Regions from separate parts of the Sporomusa sp. GT1 genome, predicted to be linked through region 4. Evidence: riboswitches for the same ligand, from Rfam matches in the RefSeq annotation. Region 4 holds a riboswitch; each other region holds the start of a gene.
What was found. A riboswitch is a leader RNA that binds a small molecule or an ion and turns the genes downstream of it on or off. The one in region 4 is predicted to bind cyclic di-AMP.
Positions count from the first base shown of each region.

Region 1: it holds a riboswitch for cyclic di-AMP, as region 4 does, so the genes downstream of both, GT1_RS02040 (C40 family peptidase) here and GT1_RS22640 (3D domain-containing protein) in region 4, are expected to answer to the same signal.
Region 2: it holds a riboswitch for cyclic di-AMP, as region 4 does, so the genes downstream of both, GT1_RS00025 (peptidoglycan-binding protein) here and GT1_RS22640 (3D domain-containing protein) in region 4, are expected to answer to the same signal.
Region 3: it holds a riboswitch for cyclic di-AMP, as region 4 does, so the genes downstream of both, GT1_RS08195 (APC family permease) here and GT1_RS22640 (3D domain-containing protein) in region 4, are expected to answer to the same signal.

Region 1 is NZ_BMBX01000001.1:379,410-384,633, forward strand. Features, by position in the region: gene GT1_RS02020 (metal ABC transporter permease) at 1-89, opposite strand, end outside; gene GT1_RS02025 (metal ABC transporter ATP-binding protein) at 113-841, opposite strand; gene GT1_RS02030 (Fur family transcriptional regulator) at 859-1,302, opposite strand; gene GT1_RS02035 (metal ABC transporter solute-binding protein, Zn/Mn family) at 1,404-2,375, opposite strand; gene GT1_RS02040 (C40 family peptidase) at 2,632-3,279, opposite strand; cyclic di-AMP (ydaO/yuaA leader) riboswitch at 3,304-3,442, opposite strand; gene GT1_RS02045 (glycosyltransferase family 2 protein) at 3,539-4,498, opposite strand; gene aroH (chorismate mutase) at 4,667-5,026, opposite strand; gene GT1_RS02055 (hypothetical protein) at 5,157-5,224, opposite strand, start outside.
Region 2 is NZ_BMBX01000001.1:606-5,829, reverse strand. Features, by position in the region: gene GT1_RS00040 (2-phosphosulfolactate phosphatase) at 1-170, shown strand, start outside; gene GT1_RS00035 (hypothetical protein) at 433-906, shown strand; gene GT1_RS00030 (L,D-transpeptidase family protein) at 1,094-1,813, shown strand; cyclic di-AMP (ydaO/yuaA leader) riboswitch at 1,923-2,065, shown strand; gene GT1_RS00025 (peptidoglycan-binding protein) at 2,072-2,668, shown strand; gene GT1_RS00020 (DMT family transporter) at 2,789-3,241, shown strand; gene GT1_RS00015 (acyl-CoA dehydrogenase family protein) at 3,349-4,482, shown strand; tRNA gene GT1_RS00010 (tRNA-Val) at 4,538-4,614, shown strand; gene GT1_RS00005 (integrin alpha) at 4,756-5,224, shown strand, end outside.
Region 3 is NZ_BMBX01000004.1:152,250-157,473, forward strand. Features, by position in the region: tRNA gene GT1_RS08190 (tRNA-Ser) at 392-481, opposite strand; gene GT1_RS08195 (APC family permease) at 756-2,603, opposite strand; cyclic di-AMP (ydaO/yuaA leader) riboswitch at 2,664-2,799, opposite strand; gene GT1_RS08200 (efflux RND transporter permease subunit) at 3,017-5,224, opposite strand, start outside.
Region 4 is NZ_BMBX01000003.1:247,970-253,193, forward strand. Features, by position in the region: gene GT1_RS06805 (HipA family kinase) at 1-657, opposite strand, end outside; gene GT1_RS06810 (hypothetical protein) at 941-1,522, opposite strand; gene GT1_RS06815 (2-hydroxymuconate tautomerase) at 1,748-1,933, shown strand; gene GT1_RS06820 (hypothetical protein) at 1,993-2,493, shown strand; cyclic di-AMP (ydaO/yuaA leader) riboswitch at 2,728-2,865, shown strand; gene GT1_RS22640 (3D domain-containing protein) at 2,871-3,278, shown strand; gene GT1_RS22140 (hypothetical protein) at 3,309-3,470, opposite strand; gene guaB (IMP dehydrogenase) at 3,486-4,940, shown strand; gene GT1_RS06835 (polysaccharide deacetylase family protein) at 5,121-5,224, opposite strand, start outside.

The DNA of each region.
Region 1 (5,224 bases), on a different contig from region 4:
ATAAACATCCCCAAAACCGGGCAAATGACAGCCGTTATAAACCCGGCTAAAAAAGCCCGCTGCATAAAGTCGTATTGCAATATTTCCAAATTAAATCCCCCCACTTGTTCAGTTAGCCTGTGAAGCCGGAATAATACCACAAATGCCGCATAGTGGCATGACTGGAATGAAATTGTTCACTGTCACCAAAAAAACACAGGCTGCGATTAATACACGCTACTTTACTGGCAAACTGGGTAGCGTTTTCAATATCGTGGGAAACCATAACAATGGTAATGCCTAGTGTGCTGTTAAGCTGACCCAGTAGTTCATAAATTTTGGCACTGGCGGCATAGTCGATACCGCTGGTCGGTTCGTCCAGCAGTAATAATTGCGGATTACCGGCCAGAGCCCGTGCTACCATTACCCGCTGCTGCTGGCCGCCGGATAGTTCGCCAATCCGGCGGTCTTTTAGCTTATCCATCCCCACTAATTCCAGCATATGCCGGACAATATGCCTGGCTCCTTTGTCTTTTAGCAAACTGGAATAATTAACAAGCCCCAATGCCACAATTTCTTCGACAGTGGCTGGAAAAGCTGCCGTATTCTGGGCATAATGCTGTGGCACATAGCCAAGTATTCCCTGCCTGGCAGCGGTATAAACCGTCTGGTTGTCAATCAACACGTGACCAGCCAGGGGCTCGATAAGTCCGGCCATAATTTTTAACAGCGTACTTTTCCCCGCACCATTAGGACCGACCGCTACTACAAATTCACCCTGAGCTACAGAAAAGGTAATATTATTAAGCACCATTTCTGTGTTGTACCCGAATGTAATATTATGTAAGTTAATTTCAGCCATAGTTTTCCTTTTACTCCTTAAGAAGGATTGCATTGCCGGCATACACCGAACAATTCTAAGTTGTGACGCACTAATTCATAGCCATGTGTTTGCAACACCAGCATGAGGCGGGGGTCTACCGGGCAATACTCAATACATTGCGTTTGTCCGCATTTTACACATACAATATGATGATGATGGCTGGTGTCCACCAATTCATATCTGACACTTTCTTTTCCCAGGGCATTTATCGGGGTTAACGCTTCTAAGTCAACCAAAACATGAAGATTGCGGTATACAGTGTCCAGGCTTATGTCCTGATAGCGCACCTTTAGTTTTTCCCAAATTTCAAAGGCGGACAACGCTTGGCCTGACTCAACCAGCTGCGCAATCATAGCCTGCCGCTGGGCTGTTATCCGGTAGCCTTTATCTCTTAAACGGGCTATTACAGCAATGACACTTGCTGCATGATCGACAGTCATATCTTTTCCCCCCTTTCTACTGCAAAAAAGATTCCTAATAGGAATGAGATTGCCACGCTACGCCAGCAAGCGGTAACGCGGCAATCTCTGAATGCAATTTATTATTCGAGAGCCTGGATTAAATTGGCTAAGTTTGCTCGCATCAGTGTAAGATAATTCTTCCCCTGCTTTACTTCCTCAGGGGTTAACGCATCCACCGGATGCAATACCAGAACTTTGGCGCCGGCTTCTTTAGCCAAAGTTTCCGCTACTTTGGAACTCACAATGGTCTCCGAAAATATGTAACTAATTTGCCGTTCACGACACAGCTTGGTAATATCAGCCATCTTTTCCGGCGTTGGTTCAGCATCCGGTGACAAACCCATGATGGCAACCTGTTCCAGCTGGTAGCGCTCTGCCAAATAGCCAAAAGCAGCATGGGTAGTAATAATTGTACGTTTCTTTACCTTTTGCAAACCGCTCTGATACTCTTCGTGAAGCTTTTGCAGCTCTTTATTATAATTAGCGGCATTTTCACGGTAATAGGCGGCATTGGCTGTATCGGCAGCAGCCAGAGCTTCCGCAATGTTGTCTACTTCCTTCTGGGCCAATACAGGATCAAGCCAAACATGCGGATCAATTTCGTTTTCTTCATGCTCATGCTTATGCTCATCAACATGGTTATGTTCGTCATGTCCATGACTATGGGGAATGCCTTCTTTTAATTCAATACCTTTACTGACCTCAACCGCCGTTGTGCTGCCAAGTACGTCTTTCCCCGTTACTTTGCCAATCCAATGCTCGAAATTGGCACCGTGAAAGAAAAACAGTTTTGCATTTTTGACCTGTATCAAGTCCTTGGCAGATGGTTCCCATTCGTGCGGTTCGGCTCCGGCAGGAACAAGTATGTCTACCTCGACTTTGTCGCCACCAACCTGCCGGACGAATTCGTATACCGGATAAACACTGGCCAAAACCTTGATTTTGGCTGCTTGCTGTGCATTATCACCTGGCGCAGCTGTTCTCTGACCGCAACCACTGACAAGTACCCCCAATAGAAAAAGTACAACCAAAACCATCCTTGTTTTTATCATATATATCGCTATCCCCTTTTAATAAGAATATTCCTATTAAGATAGTAACAGGCCGGAATCCTACTGTCAACACTTTCCACCGCTTAATAAGATTATTCTTAACAAAAAATCAAAAAAATATAGCGGCATATATAGCTGCCGCTGCTTTTTTTAGCATTATTTTACTTGGTTGCACGGGTAACCTCAAAAGATCGACTGTATATAGCATGAAATAACAAAAGCGGGAAGACAGATAATGCCTTCCCTTCTTGTTGGTTTACATCACCCGGCGGGCGCCAATGTAGCGCGGACCCCAATAGCTACTGCTCATACTGGCAATAGCCACACCGCGGCTGGACGTAGCGCTGATAAAATTACCATCACCAATATAGATGCCGCTGTGAGATGCTCCCGGTGCGTAGGTAGTGAAAAACACCAAATCACCGGGTTGAAGACGACTGTAAGACACAGGCCGCCCAACTGCAAACTGTTCATCAGCCATTCGCGGCAGAGAAATACCACTCTGGGCAAATACGAAGCGAGTAAAGCCGGAACAGTCGAAACCGCCAGGGCTTGTCCCACCAAATACATAAGGCACACCTTGATAACGCAGCGATGTCTGAATAATACGCCGTACCGAAGTTGTGGAAGAATCACGGCTGGCAGGAATATCCCGCCCCATCAAAGCACGATAAGTTTGTGCTCCAACTACACCATCAGGCTCAAGACCCCGAGCTTTTTGAAAAGCCTTGACAGCACTGACCGTTAAGTTGCCAAAATCACCATCTGCTGTGCCGGCATCAAAACCAAGCTCATTAAGCTGAGTTTGAATAGCGGCTACATCAGCGCCTCGGTCACCGGATTCATATGTACCTGAAGCATGGGCAAAAGCAGCGGTCCCAAAAAAGAGACAAAAAGCAACAATAAACCCGAAATACTTTTGCAATTGGTTTCCCCTCTCCTTGGCCTCCGAGGTTAGCTGACGGGTTAGGGTTGCAGGCACCCTACCTGAAAAGCCAGTGCTAATCAGGTTTCACCCCATAAAACTGGTTCCCCCGTACCTGAGCTGGATTCGGCTTTCTAAAACGCTCCTTGGTTATTATTCTGTATCAAATTTGAAAATCCTGCCTAAAATTCATGGTTTTTTTACAAATTTAGGGAGGATTATAGTTTCCTGATAATTACTACTCGTTACCTTTGTTTTGCTGCCGGCTCAAATCAGCCTGAAGCCAGTAGAGCGGACGCTGTTTCACTTCTTCAAATATTCTCCCGACATATTCACCAATAATACCAATGCCCGCTAATTGCAAACCGCCCAACAGCAAAATACTGGCCGTAATTGTCGCCCAGCCCGGAACAGCTTCATCGGTAAAAAGCCTAATATAAACAACATGGCCTGTCAGCACAATGCTGCTGAACCCCAGGGCCAGTCCAATATAAAAGGCAAACCGGAGCGGTGTTTTAGAATATGCCGTTATACCATCAAGCGCAAAATGCAGCATTCGCTTTAATGAGAATTTGGATTGCCCGGCAAAACGTTTCGGCGCAACAAATTCAATCTTAGTCTGCCGATAGCCAATCGCGCTGATCATACCTCGAATAAATCTGGCACGCTCCCGAAAGCGCCGGAAACTATCTACCACCTGTTTATCTAATAATCTAAAATCAGAGCCACCCTCGGTAACCTGTACATTAGACACGGCATTCATCAATTTATAAAACATGCCTGAGGTAAAGCTTTTAAACCAGGATACTCCTTCGGTATTAATTCTCACTGTCTGGACTACCTGGAAACCTTCTTCCCATTTGGCAATCAACTGCGGCAGCATCTCAGGCGGGTGCTGCATATCGCCATCCATGGTAATAACGGCATCCCCTTTTGCATGGTCCAGTCCGCAGGTTAAAGCCACCTGATGACCAAAATTGCGAGCCATAATGAGCGCCCGTACCCGCTTGTCCGCATTGACTAAACGTTCTAAGATAAACGGAGTAGCATCACTTGAACCATCATCGATAAAAATGAGTTCATAAGAATAGGCCAGCGGCTCCATAGCATTAACAACTTCCTGATAAAAGTTGTCGATATTATCCTGTTCGTTAAATACCGGCACAACAATAGATATTACCTTTTCCGGTGAAGCCATAATCAGCCTCCTTTTCACCATTTTATTATTGCACTGCCGGGCAGTGAATGCAAGTCCTGGAACTGAAAAAGCGAGATTACTTCCCATACCTGCAATGACGGTAAGGACCCGCTACAGTCATTGTGAGAGGTACGGCGAAACAATCTCGCTTTTTCACTTGGAACCTTCTTACGCTGTGATATCCTGACGTAAAACCATTGCGTCATGCAAATAAATATGCTTGATATCCTGCTGACAAGTATCGGTATTCCAAAGAATCAATACTCTGATACACAACGGCAGCGCTTCAGGACACTCTATTTCCTGGGTGCCAAATAATGGCACTTGTGTCCAGCCGAGTTTTCTTGCACCTGCAGCCGGAAAAGCCGCGTTTAAATCAGGGGTTGAGCTGAATATCACAGCGCCAATATCTTCGGTATTCATCGCATTTTCCCGTACAATTGCCGCTAGAAGTTCAGCCACGCGCTCAAAGATTTCTTCACATTGGTTTGCGGTAACAGTTGTCGCGCCTCGAACGCCACGCAGCATAATAACCACTCCTAGAGAAAAATTAGCATAGGCTTAGTATACAATATACGCGAAATTAATCCTTTTTCCTGCCAACATTGTAAATATATATATCCAATAACACTAAAGCCTCGCCGCCATGCTGTTAAGGTTAGTCTTCTTTCTTAGGTTTATTGCACCGGCAGGAGTCGCATACATGGCACCGCCACCAGCCACATT
Region 2 (5,224 bases), on a different contig from region 4:
TGTACCGTGATTTTGCCGCCGAGTTACTGCCAAGGGTGGCAGAATCGTCACATGCCAGCTATTTACGTAGTATCGGCTTTGAACAAGATGTTATGTTATGTTTACAACAAGATACCTTGTCAGTTATTCCGGTATTTGAAAATGGTACTATAACTGCTTGCATTAAATAAAGAAAACACGGCTTGTGCCGAGTCTTTGGCGGGCCGAATTGCTATGCCATCCGTGGCACAATCGGTATTAGCACCATCCAGGCGCGTCGCAGCGGAAGCCGGTGTTGATCCTGTTCTTAAGAAAGTTATATTTCTGTTAGGACAAAAAAAGCTGATTGTTTTTGCAATCAGTTTTCTTGTTTAATTTACCTCTATTAATTATGTAAACTATATGATAAAATGTGTTACGAATCCAAACCATTAAAGGGGAAGGAGTATTATTGTGAAAAGAAAGATAGCCGCTGTCATGTTGATGGTTTTCGCAATGCCAATATTTTCGTTGGCGATGCCTAAAGCAGAGGCTGCGTCTTTGGGAGACCAACTGGCTGAATTATCTGCTGCCAACGCACAGGCTGCCCAGATTGAAGAGTTGTTGAAAATAAAGGATAATTTTGAACAAGGCAATAAACAGGCATTGTGGGGAACTCTTGCCCAATTTGCCCTTGAACGCACCGGAAAAGCGGATATTGTTAATGATATTAGCTCAGTTGCGGCGCAACTGGCAGTCCAGGACCAGGATGTGGCTAAGCAAAACATTGCCCGGGCGGTAGAGACTGCTGTGCGTAGTAGCGTGCAGGAAAAAGTCCAAGCAGAGGTAAGTGACCGTTTAGCCGGATACCAGGATGAGGTGGTCTTGCTTTCTACGTTGCTTACTAACACTAATAACTATTTTGATGCCAAACGCAGTCAAGAATAATATTCATTTGGATCTTAATCCCGCAAAGTGCCATTGGGTTATGGTAGCTAATGCGATGTAATGTGTTAAATTAACCGGCTTTAGCCGGTTAATTTTTTTGTTGGCCTGACAGCATGTAAAATTTCATACCCTTGCGGACAGCTGCATATATTTTCTGAAGAATACAGTCTGTAAGGGGGCGAACCAGGTGAATTCCTTATGGTCGTTTAAAGTCAGGCGTTCACGGATATTTTTCGGTATAGCAGTATTAGCTATTTTAAGCATTGTTTTTAGCATTCTTGGCTTTGAGTATATGGATGAACAGGACCTGGCGGCAATTGATAGTCGGCAACCCTTTGAGGCACCTGCCGGTAAGGTGAGCATTCTAATAAAAGTTCAGTCAAGGGAGTTAGAGCTCCATAACGATGGTGAGCTTTACAAAAAGTACCGGATTGCTGTGGGTAAAAGTAAAACTCCCACCCCTATTGGCGAATGGAATGTTGTATGGAAGGATTATGACTGGGGAACAGGGTTTGGTACTCGCTGGATGGGGTTAAATGTGCCGTGGGGCACATTTGGTATTCATGGGACCAATAAGCCATGGTCAATTGGACAATTTGCCAGCCATGGCTGTATCAGAATGCGCAATAAGGATGTCGAAGAGCTGTTTGAATGGACTCCTATTGGTACTCCGGTAAGCATTACAGGCAGAAATATTAGGATTGAAAGAAATTTGAAATATAAAGCTTCAGGCTCCGACGTAGCTGCGCTGCAGCTCAAACTTAAAGAGATGGGATACTTTCAGGGACGGGCTGACGGCTTGTTTGGCACTATGACAGAAGAAGCGGTTAAAGCTTATCAAGCAGATAAAGGGGTAGCTGTTACCGGTGTAGCGAGTAAGGAGTTATGCACGGCGCTGGGAATATAATGTTTGCCTCCAATTTTTCCTGAAATTTTTAAATAACTGAAAGAAATAGACGATATGACAAGAATATACCATGATATCGAATTTGACCAAGCTTGCAATTTGGTATATTATATTTATAATGCCGAATCCTTATATGGTACGGGGGAACCAATAGAAATACAGGGGTGAATCCGCAATCGCGGTAGGGCGTTCTCACATTCTCTTTTGCCCAAACCCGACAGCTAACCTCGGAGGCGCATTGTAAGAGAGGTGAAACCATTGAAAAGAGCCTTTTGGGCGTTTACTTTTGCATTGGTCATGCTGTTTGCAGTAAGCAGCCCATCGGTCGGATTGACTGCGGAGCAGCCGGAAAAAGCGCCGATTGCTGTTGGCGCACGTGGCGATGAAGTACGAGCTGTGCAGAAGTTTTTGGCAGATGGTGGTTTTTATGCCGGCGCGATTGATGGGATCTTCGGTCCGATTACCGCTAAGGCCGTAAAAGAATTTCAACGTAATAATGACCTTGAAGTAACGGGTATTGTTGACAAAGAAACATTCGCCTATCTTGGGCGCTTGACGAGTGAACCCAGCAGATACAGCCGCTCTATTGTTATGAAGGCATCAGCGTATACGGCGCATGATCCTGGAAATGGCAGCTATACATACCGGGGCAATTATTTGCGTAAGGGTTTGGTTGCTGTCGATCCATCGGTTATTCCTTTGGGAACCAGATTGTATATTAAAGGCTATGGGTATGCAGTAGCTGACGATATCGGCAGTGCGATTAAGGGTAACCGTATTGATTTGGCTTATGAGAACCGCCGCGAGGCTTTGGCTTTTGGCGTTCGGCAAGTAACAGTATATATACTTGACTAAAGAGGCTTAGCAGAGTAAGCCTCTTTTTTTTATTCCAAAGCAGGTTATCCTGGAATATTAATAACTTCCAAGTATTATACTACACTTAGAATTGTGCAAATATACGGGGGCGTGTCTAAGTTGAACTTCATCTCAAGCGAAATGCTGCCATTGGTATTAGCGTTGGTTTCCGGGGTATTAATGGCGGTGCAGGGGTCGCTGAATTCTTCGTTAAGTAAAGTTATTGGTCTTTTGGAGGCCACATTTATTGTGCAAATTACCGGAAGTTTGTTGGTAATGATCTTGCTGTTTTTGTTTAAAATGGGTAAGGGGAATTTGTACGCATGGCAAGGAGCACCTTGGTATTCCTGGTTGGGAGGTATGATTGGCGTTGCCATAATATATTTGGTAGCTGCCAGTATCCCCAGTGTTGGTGTAGCCAATGCTACTACCGCTATAATTGTCGGACAAGTATTGACGGCCATTCTTATTGATCATTTTGGCGGCTTTGGCCTTGAACGTATGGCTTGCAGCCCTCAACAGCTGTTTGGCTTAGTATTACTTGCAGTTGGCGCTAAACTGCTGTTAAAATAGCGCGTTTTTTCATTTTTTTGCAATTTGGGTGTTAACAAAAAAATCATTATGCGGTATACTTATCTTTAGTATTTTTTTGTATTATGCGAACAATAAGGAGGCAAGGCATGGATTTTAACTTTACTCCCGACCAACTGGATCTACAAAAGATGGTAAAGGATTTTGTGGCTAAAGAAATTACTCCGCACGCTTTAGAAATGGATAAAGACGGTGTGGTTCCAGCTGATCTGTGGAAGAAGCTTGATGAAGCAGGCTTGCTCAATTTAACTGTTCCTGAAGAGTATGATGGACCAGGTCTTGATGCCCTTTCAATCGCTCTTATCTATGAGGAACTGGGAAAAGGGTGTGCTGGTGTAGCTACAACAACGGCAGCCAATGCTTTAGCTTCTTATCCGGTAGTATTATTGGGTACTGATGAGCAAAAGCGGAAGATGTTTGATGTTCTTAATAATGGTAAATTAGCCGCTTTTGCGCTGACTGAGCCAGGTGCCGGTTCTGACGCAGGAGCAGTTGCCACTACCGCTGTTAAAGACGGTGAAGATTATATTCTTAATGGAACAAAGTGTTTTATTACTAATGGTGGCATTGCTGAAATTTATATTATTTTTGCTAATACCCGTAAAACAGCCGGTATCCGTGGCCTGACTGCTTTTATTGTCGATCGCGGCACTCCGGGTTTTACAGTTGGTAAAGAAGAAGAAAAGATGGGGATCAGGGCCTCTAATACCTGCGAATTGGTGTTAGACAACGTGCGTATTCCGGCAACTAACCGTATTGGCCGTGAAGGAGAAGGTTTCAAGATTGCCATGAAAACACTGGATGCTGCCCGGCCGTTTGTTGGTGCGGTATCGGTGGGATTGGCTCAGGCGGCTTTTGAATTGGCTGTTAAATACTCCAAGGAGCGCGTACAATTTGATAAGCCTATTGCTTCGTTCCAGCTTGTACAGGCTATGCTGGCTGATATGGCGATGCAAATTGAGGCTGCCCGGCTGCTGGTTTATAAAGCCTGCTGGCTGAAAGACCAGGGTGTGGATTATACTAAAGAATCTGCCATTGCTAAATGCTTTGCTGCTGACACGGCGATGAAGGTTACGGTGGATGCTGTTCAAGTGCTGGGCGGATATGGTTATTCCAAAGAGTATCCTGCGGAGAAATATATGCGTGATGCTAAAATCATGCAGATTTACGAAGGAACCAACCAAATTCAACGTCTGGTAATTGCCAACAATATTCTGTACTAATTTATAAAGTACCTTGACTTTTATAATTAACCGTAATATAATTTACCTGAGTTGAGGGACTATAGCTCAGTTGGTTAGAGTACTACGTTGACATCGTAGGGGTCACTGGTTCGAGTCCAGTTAGTCCCACCAGAATGCAAAAAAACAGGCTCACAGAAATGTATCTGTGGGCTTTTCTGTTTTTTAAGAAACTTAGCTATTTTCGTTACTTTTTTGATAGGTTTACGTTTATTGTAATAACAAAGTGATTTTTAAAAAGGAGAGTTTCGTGATATGCAATATAAAAAACAAATTGCGGGAATTATATCGGCTGTAGTTCTTTTTGTTCCGTCAGTGTACCTGGCACAGGAAGGCTCTTATGAGACCAATACAGTGAAAACCGTTTATAATGCGGCAGGTCATGTTACCGGTGCGGCGCGCAGCTTGGCAATGGAACCGGCAAAAATTGAGCTGCCTGCCGGGAGGTATGTACTTGACGCTAAAATTGCCGATGTTACTGGTGATGCTATCGAAGACAATATCTTCTTAATTGGTCGCAAAGCAAAACCGGACGCTATATATGCCGACCAAATCGATATCATAGTTCAAAATGGTGCGACCGGTAACCAGGTGTCTACTCAATTGGAGAATTTCGGCGGTTACGAAGCTAAGTTGTTTGTGGGAGATTTTGACGGCGATAAGATCAGTGATGTTATGGTGTCGGCACCAACAGGTGGCAGCGGCGGCATTGTGGGACACGTTA
Region 3 (5,224 bases), on a different contig from region 4:
AAGACATTAGATATTGCAAGTTTCATTTATATTCAACATTACTAAAATATTTCCCTTTTTCAAGAAAATAATTTATCCGCCACCGTATGTATATCCCACGGTAAAGAATCTGGCAGGCGCAGGCGGGTGGTGCAGTTTGCCATATAACAAAAAAGCAGCCCTCATTGGCTACTTTCAATAGATATATTATATTGCTTCCGCGTACCATACGGCCTTGTTTCCCACGACGGACCACAGCAGATACCAGGCACCCTTACGGCACATAAGAAGTATCACTTAGCGCTGCTTCCTTCCGGACCTGACGCGATTCATGAGTTCCTATTGCGTAAGACCCGGCACTGCTACAGTCCGGCCTAGAAAACAAAAAGCCGTATACCGGCCTTGAATTTTATGGCGGAGAGAGAGGGATTCGAACCCTCGGTACAGTTTCCCGTACACACGCTTTCCAGGCGTGCTCCTTCAACCGCTCGGACATCTCTCCAAGTGCTCTCAACAGAAACTTATTATATCTTATTTTTCAAATCAATGCAAGCGGTAAATATTGCAAGCCCGGCAATATCACCAGACAAACCGTCAGCCAATTGATACTGCTTAATTATACCGAGTACCAAAAGGCTTGTCAAGTTTTTGAGTAAAGAAAAACCGCTGCTGCGGCCTTACAGCCGGCAACAGTACTGAGGCGCCGGCAGCGCAGTGTTATCTGACAGACACCGGTGCCGGACCTCCCGGGTGTGATCCCGGAAGGTCCGTCCCGGTTATTTTGTCAAATGATACGGCACTGTGGTTACAATGACATTTTCTTTCCAAATAAGAGTATTGCGCAAGAACCAGCCGGTCTGGTTGTGCAATAACCGGTGCCATGCTTTTCTGGTTTCAAACTCCGGAATAATGACGGTGATATAATCATTCGGCCCCTTCTCCCGGCATCTTTTTTCAATAAAATGCAAGAGCGGGCGCATTAACAGCCGGTACGGCGAACGAATAACCACCAATTCCACACCAGGGTCCCACAGCTTCCATTTTTCTATGACCTTTTTGGTCAGTTCATCATTGTCAGATACATGAACGGCCAGGATATCATCACCGATCATTTTGGCGTATTTGATGGTCTCATACACAACACGGGTGGGACTGGATACAGGCACAATAACGGTGTGTTTGCCTTTGGGAAAGGTGGCCGCACCTCTTTCATAGCATGCTTCGGGCAGGTGCAATTGCTCCGACATGGTATTATAATGTCCCCGGATGGCTTTAAATATATAAATCATGATGGGAATGAAAACAAGCACAACCCAGGCTCCATAAAGGAATTTCGTTACCGTAATAATCAGAACCACCAAGCCGGTGACGGCAGCGCCAAGACCGTTGAGGAAGGCCCGGACCTGCCAGCCCTTACCCCGCTGCCGGTACCAGTGCACCACCATACTGGCCTGCGCAATGGTAAAGGAAATGAAAACACCTATAGCATACAAGGAAATCAGGTGCTCGGTATCTCCCTGAAAAGCGATAATCAATAACGCAGCGGCAAGGGTGAGCAGGATAATCCCGTTAGAAAAGGTTAACCGTTCACCGCGGGTTGACAGATAGCGCGGCAGGTAGCCATCTCTGGCGACAATAGCCAACAGCATCGGCAACCCGTTGTAGGCGGTATTGGCGGCCAGATATAACACCAGCATGGTCGTGAATTGAATATAGTAATACACTGCCGAACGGCCAAAAATTTGCTCAGCCAGTTGCGACATGGCGGTTACTTCGGCAACAGGCAGGATATGATAGTGCATAACCAGATAGGTGATACCCAGGAACATAAAGCTCAGGATACCGGCCATCCAATAGGTGGTAACCGTTGCGTTACGGGCCTCAGGCTGCTTGAACATCGGCACACTGTCAGCAATAGCCTCAACCCCGGTCATAGAGCTGCAGCCATTGGCGAAAGCCCGCAAGATGACAAACAGCATGGCCCAGTCCAGTTGCTGACGGGCCAAAGACTCCGGCGGCAACAGATAGGGTGCGCCGGTGAAGGCTTTCCAGACACCTGTTGCAATTAAAGCAATTACGCCGAATAAAAAGGCGTAGGTGGGTATAACAAAGGCATTGGACGATTCCCGGACACCACGCAGATTCACCAGCATCAGCAAACCAAAGAGCACCATTACATCCAGGGTCACTTCGTGCCCGGCAAGGTCAGGCAGAGCGGAAACAATGGCCGCCGTACCGGCTGAGACGCTTACAGCGGCTGTCAGCACATAATCGGCAAATACCGAACCGGCAGCCACCAGCGCCGGCATTTCTCCCAGGTTTTTTTTGGCCACAGCGTAGGCCCCGCCCCCGCCGGGATTGGCCTTCGCAACCTGCACATAGGACAAAACCACGATGCCCAGCAGTAGCAGAATGGAGAGCGCTACCGGCGCCATAAAGCCATAGGCAATAATACCCGGAACAGCCACCAGGGTAAGCATAATTTGTTCCGGCCCGTAAGCCACCGACGATAACGCATCAGAGGAAAAGATGGATAAGGCTTTCCACTTGGGAAGTTTTTCATGAGCCAATTCCCGGTTGTGAAGGGGTTTGCCGATTAGTAATCGGCGAAATTCGCGCATCATACCAGCGCCTCCAGTTTCATTATTCGATTTTTGGGCATAAGAAAAAGACCTGACGGCCTTTCGACCCCTTGCTTTGGCCTGCGAAGTTAGCTGACGGGTAGGATGACAAGAGAAAACATCCCTTTTGTCACAAGGACAAAATTAACCCCAAAAGTGGTTCCTCCGCTTCCATTACGGAACTCGGCCTTATATTGTGTATGCATTGTTATCTTACTGCTTTTCTAATCAAACATAAAGTCCTGCTACACTTGGCTTATGCCTGCTTATCGCTGCCTATAGGCACAGAACACAATAGGCTTGACGGCTCGCAACAGCACGCTATTTTCCGCCCTCGCACTCGGTCTTTCATTACGGTTGATATACGAAAAATATCCCTGCCGTTCCGGTAAAGAACGGCAGGGATTTCTCCAGGCTTATGCTTTCTTGAATACTTTCTTCAAGCTAAACTTTCCTTGTTGAATATCGTCAAATATCGTGTACACTACCGGCACTACCACCAGGGTGAGAATGGTCGAAGTCACCAGACCGCCAATGATGGCGTGAGCCATCGGCGCCCGGGCTTCAGCCCCCGGCCCGATTCCTAACGCCAGCGGCAGCATACCGAAAATCATTGCCGCAGTTGTCATGATAATCGGGCGCATCCGCTGGATGGCTGCTTCGACTAATGCCTGGTTGCGTTCCACGCCTTGTTCACGACGCTGTTTGGCGAAATCCACCAGCAGGATAGCGTTCTTGGTTACCAAGCCCATCAGCATAATAATACCGATGAGGGACATCATACTGAGTTCACTGCCCATAACCAGCAGACCGATGATGGCTCCGATTATGGCTAACGGCAAGGCCAGCATGATGGAAAAAGGATCAAGGTAGCTTTCAAACTGGGCTGCCAGGACAAAGAAGATAAACAACACTGCCATGCCCAGCGCCAGGACCATGCTGCTAAAAACGTCATTCATGGATTCCGTCTGACCGGTAGCCACAAATTGATAGCCTTCCGGCATATCAATTTCAGCCGCTTTTTTCTCAAACGCAGAGTTAAACTCGCCCAAAGTGATTCCGCTTAAGTTAGCCGAAATGGTAATTTGCTGCTGATTGTCATAACGTTTGATTTGGGCGGGACTGGTAGCATAGACAGTGTCAGTCACCTGTGACACCGGCACCATGACGGCCTGGCCGGCCTCATCGCGCGCCGTTCCTGACAGGTATACCTTGTTGACATTGCCCAAACTGCGCCGCTCTTCCGGATCTAAGATGACCCTGACATCATGTGAGTCGTCGCCGTCCTTGTACTGGGTGACAACCTTACCGTTAAACATGGTCTGCAAGGTATCGGCAATGCTGGCTGACGAAATACCCAAGTCAGCCGCCCGGTCACGATTCACAATGAATTGGGCGTCAGGGTTACCGGGTTCATAGCTTGACGATACTTCGACGGCTCCCGGAATACCGGCAACCGCTTGCTGTACCTGCTCGGCAATCACCGCCAAGGTTTCCAGCGACTGCCCCTGGATAACCAGCGACACCGGTTTGCCGCCTGACAGACCTGACTGTTTCATGACACTGATATCTGCGCCGGGAATATCCTTGAGCTGTTGACGCAGGCCGGCAATAATGTCGTTATCGCTGACACTGCGTTCACTTTTCGGCACAAGCTGGCTAAAAATACTAATCTCTCTGGTATTAGCCACACTATAGGTCATTTCAACTTCAGGAATGGCGCCGATAATTTGCGACATGGCATCAGCCATATCACCTACGGCAGCCACACTCATTCCCGGGTCGACAGTAGCCGTTACGGTAAATTCCCCGTTATCGGCATCGGGCACAAAGGTTGTACCCAGCAGCGGTGTGAGCAGCAGGCTGCCGACAAATAGAACTGCCGCTGCCAGCAGCACTTTGCCGCGGTGACCCAGAGCCTGACGCAAAAACTCACCATATTTGGCGGTTAATTCGTCAAATTTTCCATTCCAGGTCAGCCAGGCCTGGCTTAATTTACCGGTCCCCTTAATGGACGCGTGATTCAAATATTTAGACGACAGCATAGGTGTTAAGGTAAAGGCCACAAATAAGGAAACCAATACACTGGCTGCCACGGTAATGCCGAACTCCTTAAAGAACTGACCGACAATACCGCTCATCATGCCCACCGGCAGGAATACCGCCACCAGTGTAAAGGTAGTGGCCATAACCGCCAGCCCGATTTCGGCTGTTCCCTCCAGTGCAGCCGTCATTTTGTCTTTACCCATTTCGAGATGGCGCACAATATTTTCAATAACGACGATGGCATCGTCAATCAACAAGCCAACCGCCAACGACAGCGCCAACAGTGACATGGTGTTAAGGGAAAAGCCCAGCGCCTTCATAACCACGAAGGAAGCGATAACGGAAACAGGAATGGTTATGCCGGAAATGATGGTACTCCGCCAGTTTCCCAGGAACAAAAACACAATGGCGACAGCCAGAACACCGCCGACCACCAGGTTAAACTGCACGTCCTCCACCGATTCCTCGATGGTCTTGGAGTTATCGCGAACCACCACCAAATCAACTCCGGACGGCAGCTCTTTTTTGATCGTCTCCAATTCTTTCTTGACAACAGCTACTGTTTTTACGGTATTGCT
Region 4 (5,224 bases):
ATTGGGGATTTCATTCACGATACAGTCAAGCTGCTCATTACTCAGCTTGTTCACTACCTCAAGGTATGGAATAAAGTCTTGTGCAGTAAGCAGGTCCTTAAGTAAAATTCTATAATGCTGGAAATAATACGTTTTTATTTTTGTGCCAAGTTTTTCAAATGAGTCAATCGTCCAGCGGCTGGATCTAAACAAATGCGAATTATCTATCGCATAAATTTTATATTGGTCATTCTCGAGATGAAGTAATAGGTTTTTTTGATTTTTAGCACGGTCTGCATTGTGAAACATATGGTCGAACAATATAATGCCGGCCATTTCCGGTACATTGACAGCCTTGTGCAATCGATTTTTCCCGATATATTCCGCATGTTCCAGATAGCGGGAGCCAAAATGGGGTCCGGGTTCCAAGCCTAACTCCAAGAGGCAGGGATGGGAATTGAGCATTTGTTCATCAATTTCAATGATATCGCTTGGAGGAAAGCACAAATTCATTATCGCACCAAGCTTGGCTGCAAAAAATTCGCTTGCCAATACCCGGGAGCCAAATCGATGGTTCTGGAATTTGACTACATAGATATTATCATCCTGCGCACGAAAAAACTGGGGTGCAGTAACCCCGACGCCCACTTCGCCCAAGTATTCTGTAGCCATTAGCATATTGTCAGCCTCCCCGATAAAGAAAACACGGCTTGTGCCGAGCCTTTGGCGAAGGCAGAAGCCGATGTTGCCCTTATCCTGCTTTTAAGAAAGTTATACTTTCTGTTAGGAAAAAAAGACCCGGTAAAGAAAACACGGCTTGCGCTGAGCCTATGGCGAAAGCGCAAGACGGTGTTGCTCTTATCCAGGCGAAAGTTATACCTTCTATCAGGATAAAAATTTACCGAGTCTTACCTTAGCATTGCATTACCTTGACTCGGTTCACATCACAGCAAAAGTTAAATTAGCATTCGGTGGATCTGGACGCAGATGCTATAGCTGCGAGATTAATAACGGCAGTACTTACTGTATCATCAGAAATTCCCGAAGAGGTGGCCGGCCCGAATATTTCATCAACCGAGATAAAAGCCAATTCATCGTCGACATTGCCAAGGGTTCCTTGAAATATGAAACCGCCAAGGGTTGTAATTACCACATTATCACCAATCATGCGTCTTAGAATGCAAATCAACTCACGGCTCTCTTGCCGTTCGTTGGTTTCGGTTCTTTGTGATACACCGTCGGCACCGGGACAATAATCATTACTAAACGGATTAGTCCTTACTCCTGTAGCTTTTGCAACGATCTGCCAAAGATCAACATGAATAAATTTTGCATCCACAACTTCTCCGCCAGGAGAAAGAATTTCTGCGTTTGACTCCGCTTCAATGGCTGGCGTTAAAAAGGCGACCCGGCAGTCATCAATTTTTTGCAGATTACCAAAATAAACGATTCCGTCGAAGCCAAACAATAATACGTCGGTGTTTAACTCACGCTGAAGCTCCCTAATCAAGCACTCGTTGCGGAGCTCTCTGAATATGCTCATAAGTATGGACCCCCTTCAATATCTAAAATCACAAGGTGTGTTTACTATACTGTATGAGCCATATAATAAAAGTGTTACTCCCACATCATGGCAAACAGGATAGGGGCAGGTAACAGTAGTGCAGACCAGAAAAATGTTTGTTCCTAATTTACATATGCAGGGATTATTACCTTGGGCAACGAAGATGATAGATAGGAAGAAAATCATTTCAAGGAGGGAATACCTATGCCAATTGTACAAATTGACCTGATTGAAGGACGTTCACTAGAGCAAAAACGTGAAATGGTAAAAAAAGTAACCGAAGCTATTGTAGAAACAGCCAAATGCCCGCCTGAAGCCGTAACTATAGTAGTACGCGAAGCTTCTCCCCAGCATATCGGCAAAGCCGGTAAACTAGTATCTGATAAATAATTGTTGAAGCCATTTCGCTTGCGAAATGGTTTCAATTTTAGAAAGGTGGCGCTTCTCCGATGATACCCATACAATTTGCGTTTGAGCTTGAAACTTCGTTAAGCAGACAAATAGAGACATTACATGACACTGCCACCACCGGCACTGTGCCAATACCGGTATTGGGGCTTATCAAAAACTCTCAGACGGAATTTTTAAAACTTTTATCAGCACTCAATACCGGCGAGAGCGACAGTGTTCGATACCCGTCGGTAACGGAGACCCAATTGCTGGGCTCAGACGCGGTCTGGCAGCAAGCTACCCAAAATACAACTGCTGCTAATGCCGGTCTGCAGGAGCTTACTGCTCTTTGGTCGATTTACATTACCATCGACAAATGTGTGCAGTTTTACCAGCAGGCGGCTGTAAACAGCGCACAGCCTCAGGCACGGCTGTTTTTTAGCTCGCTTAGTCATGTAAAAAAAATTCTGCGCAGAAGGCTTGATGGCATTATTCAGATTTACTACAATTATTTTTGGGGAGAGTTAGGGTTTGCGCCGTTTATTTTAGGAAAAGACTAGGTGATGCAAATTTCAAGGTAACATAATAATAACTCTGATGGGGCTGCCATGCTGGTAGTCTCATTTAATTATGTAGCTATATTGCGGTTTCAGCGGCCGGACTTACGCTAGCTCTCAGTTGACATTTATTTATGCGTCCGGACAAGCATAACCTAGGAAAAGCCCGGCTAATAATCAATATCGCCGGATAACTACTTCTAAACATGCTTGCCTAACCGGCGGATATTCTGTAATATATAGGCCATGCCGAATTTCCAGAGAAAAAGGAAAACGGGGGAACCATTTCCGGGGTGAATCCGCTAACAAGCGGTAGGGATTTCCCTTTGTCCCGAACCCGTCAGCTAACCTCGTAGGCATTTAGAAAGGGGTGTTTTACAATGAAAAACATCAAAAAAATTATTTGCAGTACCCTTACCATGGCAGTTTTAACTGCCGCGATTTTACTGCCGCAGGCATTTGCCGCACAGGCTGGCCAACCTGGCTATAAAGCCGTTTTGGACGTAAAAGCTACCGCCTACGCTCCCGGACCGCACGATAACGGTCAATGGGGCAACCTGACTTACCTGGGTACCCAGATACGCCCTGGCGTAATTGCTGTTGATCCCCGGATTATTCCCCTTGGCTCTAGAGTATATATTGAGTTTGCCGATGGCAATACCATGTATGGTGTGGCCGAGGATACCGGCGGCGCAATCAAAGGCAATCGTATCGACATTGCCATGCAATCTGTTGAGCAGGCTTATGAGTTCGGAATTCAGAATGTAAAAGTATATGTTCTTAATTAACAACAATGCCTGGCTTTTGCCAGGCATTGTCTACTGCATAACAGAGGTGCCTGCGCCTTTATAATATTGACGGCTGTCAGCACCACGCCAGCGGTTTTTCTTATTTTTTTTATGAATTACATACAAAGTGGTAGATTTGGTAAGTTTATTTATGTTATTATAATTAGAAATACCTATTACGAGATGTTGCATGAAAGGAGTCAGTTAATGTTTGACAACAAATTTGGCCCCGAAGGTTTAACTTTTGATGATGTTTTGCTTGTGCCGGCAAAATCCGAAGTTTTGCCTAGAGAAGTAGAAGTATCCACGTATCTGACAAAAAATATCAAGCTGAATATTCCTATAATCAGCTCCGGCATGGATACAGTCACCGAAGCACGTATGGCGATTGCCATGGCGCGTGAGGGTGGCATAGGGGTAATACATAAAAATATGCCAATTGCGCGTCAGGCTAATGAAATTGACAAAGTCAAACGTTCAGAGCATGGAATTATTGTTGACCCAATATTTTTATCTCCGAACAACACCCTGCAGGATGCTCATGATCTTATGGAAAAATACCGCATTTCCGGTGTACCGGTAACTGAACATGATAAGCTTGTCGGTATCCTGACCAATCGCGATTTGCGTTTCGAAACAGACTTAAGCCGGAGAATCGGCGATTGTATGACCAGAGAACATCTGATCACTGCCCCTGTTGGCACTTCCCTGGAAGAAGCCAAGGAAATCTTGCGTGAGCACCGGATAGAAAAGTTGCCGCTGCTTGATGCTGAGGGGAATTTAAAAGGACTTATTACTATTAAAGATATTGAGAAGGCGCAAAAGTATCCAAGCTCAGCCAAAGATCCCAAAGGCCGTTTACTGGTGGCAGCCGCCGTTGGTGTCGGCGCAGACATGATGGACCGGGTTGAAGCTATTGTAGCGGCCAAAGTGGATGTTATTGTTGTCGATACCGCCCACGGTCATTCGCAAGGTGTACTTAACGCAGTAAAGAAGATTAAGGATACATTTCCTCACGTCGACCTCATTGCCGGTAATGTTGCTACAGCGGAAGCTACCCGTGACCTGATTGAAGCCGGCGCAGATGCCATTAAGGTAGGCATTGGACCAGGTTCCATTTGTACTACCCGGGTAATTGCCGGTATCGGTGTACCCCAGATTACAGCAATTTATAACTGTGCCCAAGCTGCGCGCCCGTATAATGTTCCTATTATCGCTGACGGCGGTATCAAATATTCCGGCGATGTTGCCAAAGCCATTGCAGCCGGGGCCCAGATCGTAATGATCGGCAACCTGCTGGCCGGTACGGAGGAAAGTCCTGGAGAAACCATTATTTATCAAGGACGCAGCTATAAGGTATATCGTGGTATGGGTTCTTTAGGTGCTATGGCAGAAGGCAGTAAAGACCGCTACTTCCAGGAAAATATGGACAAACTGGTTCCGGAAGGAATAGAAGGCCGGGTTCCTTATAAAGGTTCTGTTGCCGACACTGTGTTCCAGCTGATTGGCGGCCTGCGTGCCGGTATGGGATATTGTGGCGTACGCAACATTGAAGAGCTCATCTCAAAAACCCGGTTCATCAGGATTACCGGTGCCGGTCTTAAAGAAAGTCATCCCCATGATATAAGTATCACTAAAGAATCACCAAATTATAGTGTTTAATAAAGAAAACACGGCTTGTGCCGAGCCCGTGGCGAAGGTGGAAGCCGATGTTGCCCTTATCCTGCTCTTAAGAAAGTTATACTTTCTGTTAGGATAAAGAAAACACGGCTTGTGCCGGACCGCTGGGAAGGGAAGCCGAAAAAAATGCTTTGGACAATAGTCCAAAGCATTTTTACATATTTACCACGGTGACGGTGTTTCAAAATTAACTACACGAAATTCGAAGTGACGGTCCTGATAAAACTTGATAATAGCAGGCAGCGCTTTCACCGTCTCGCTATGGC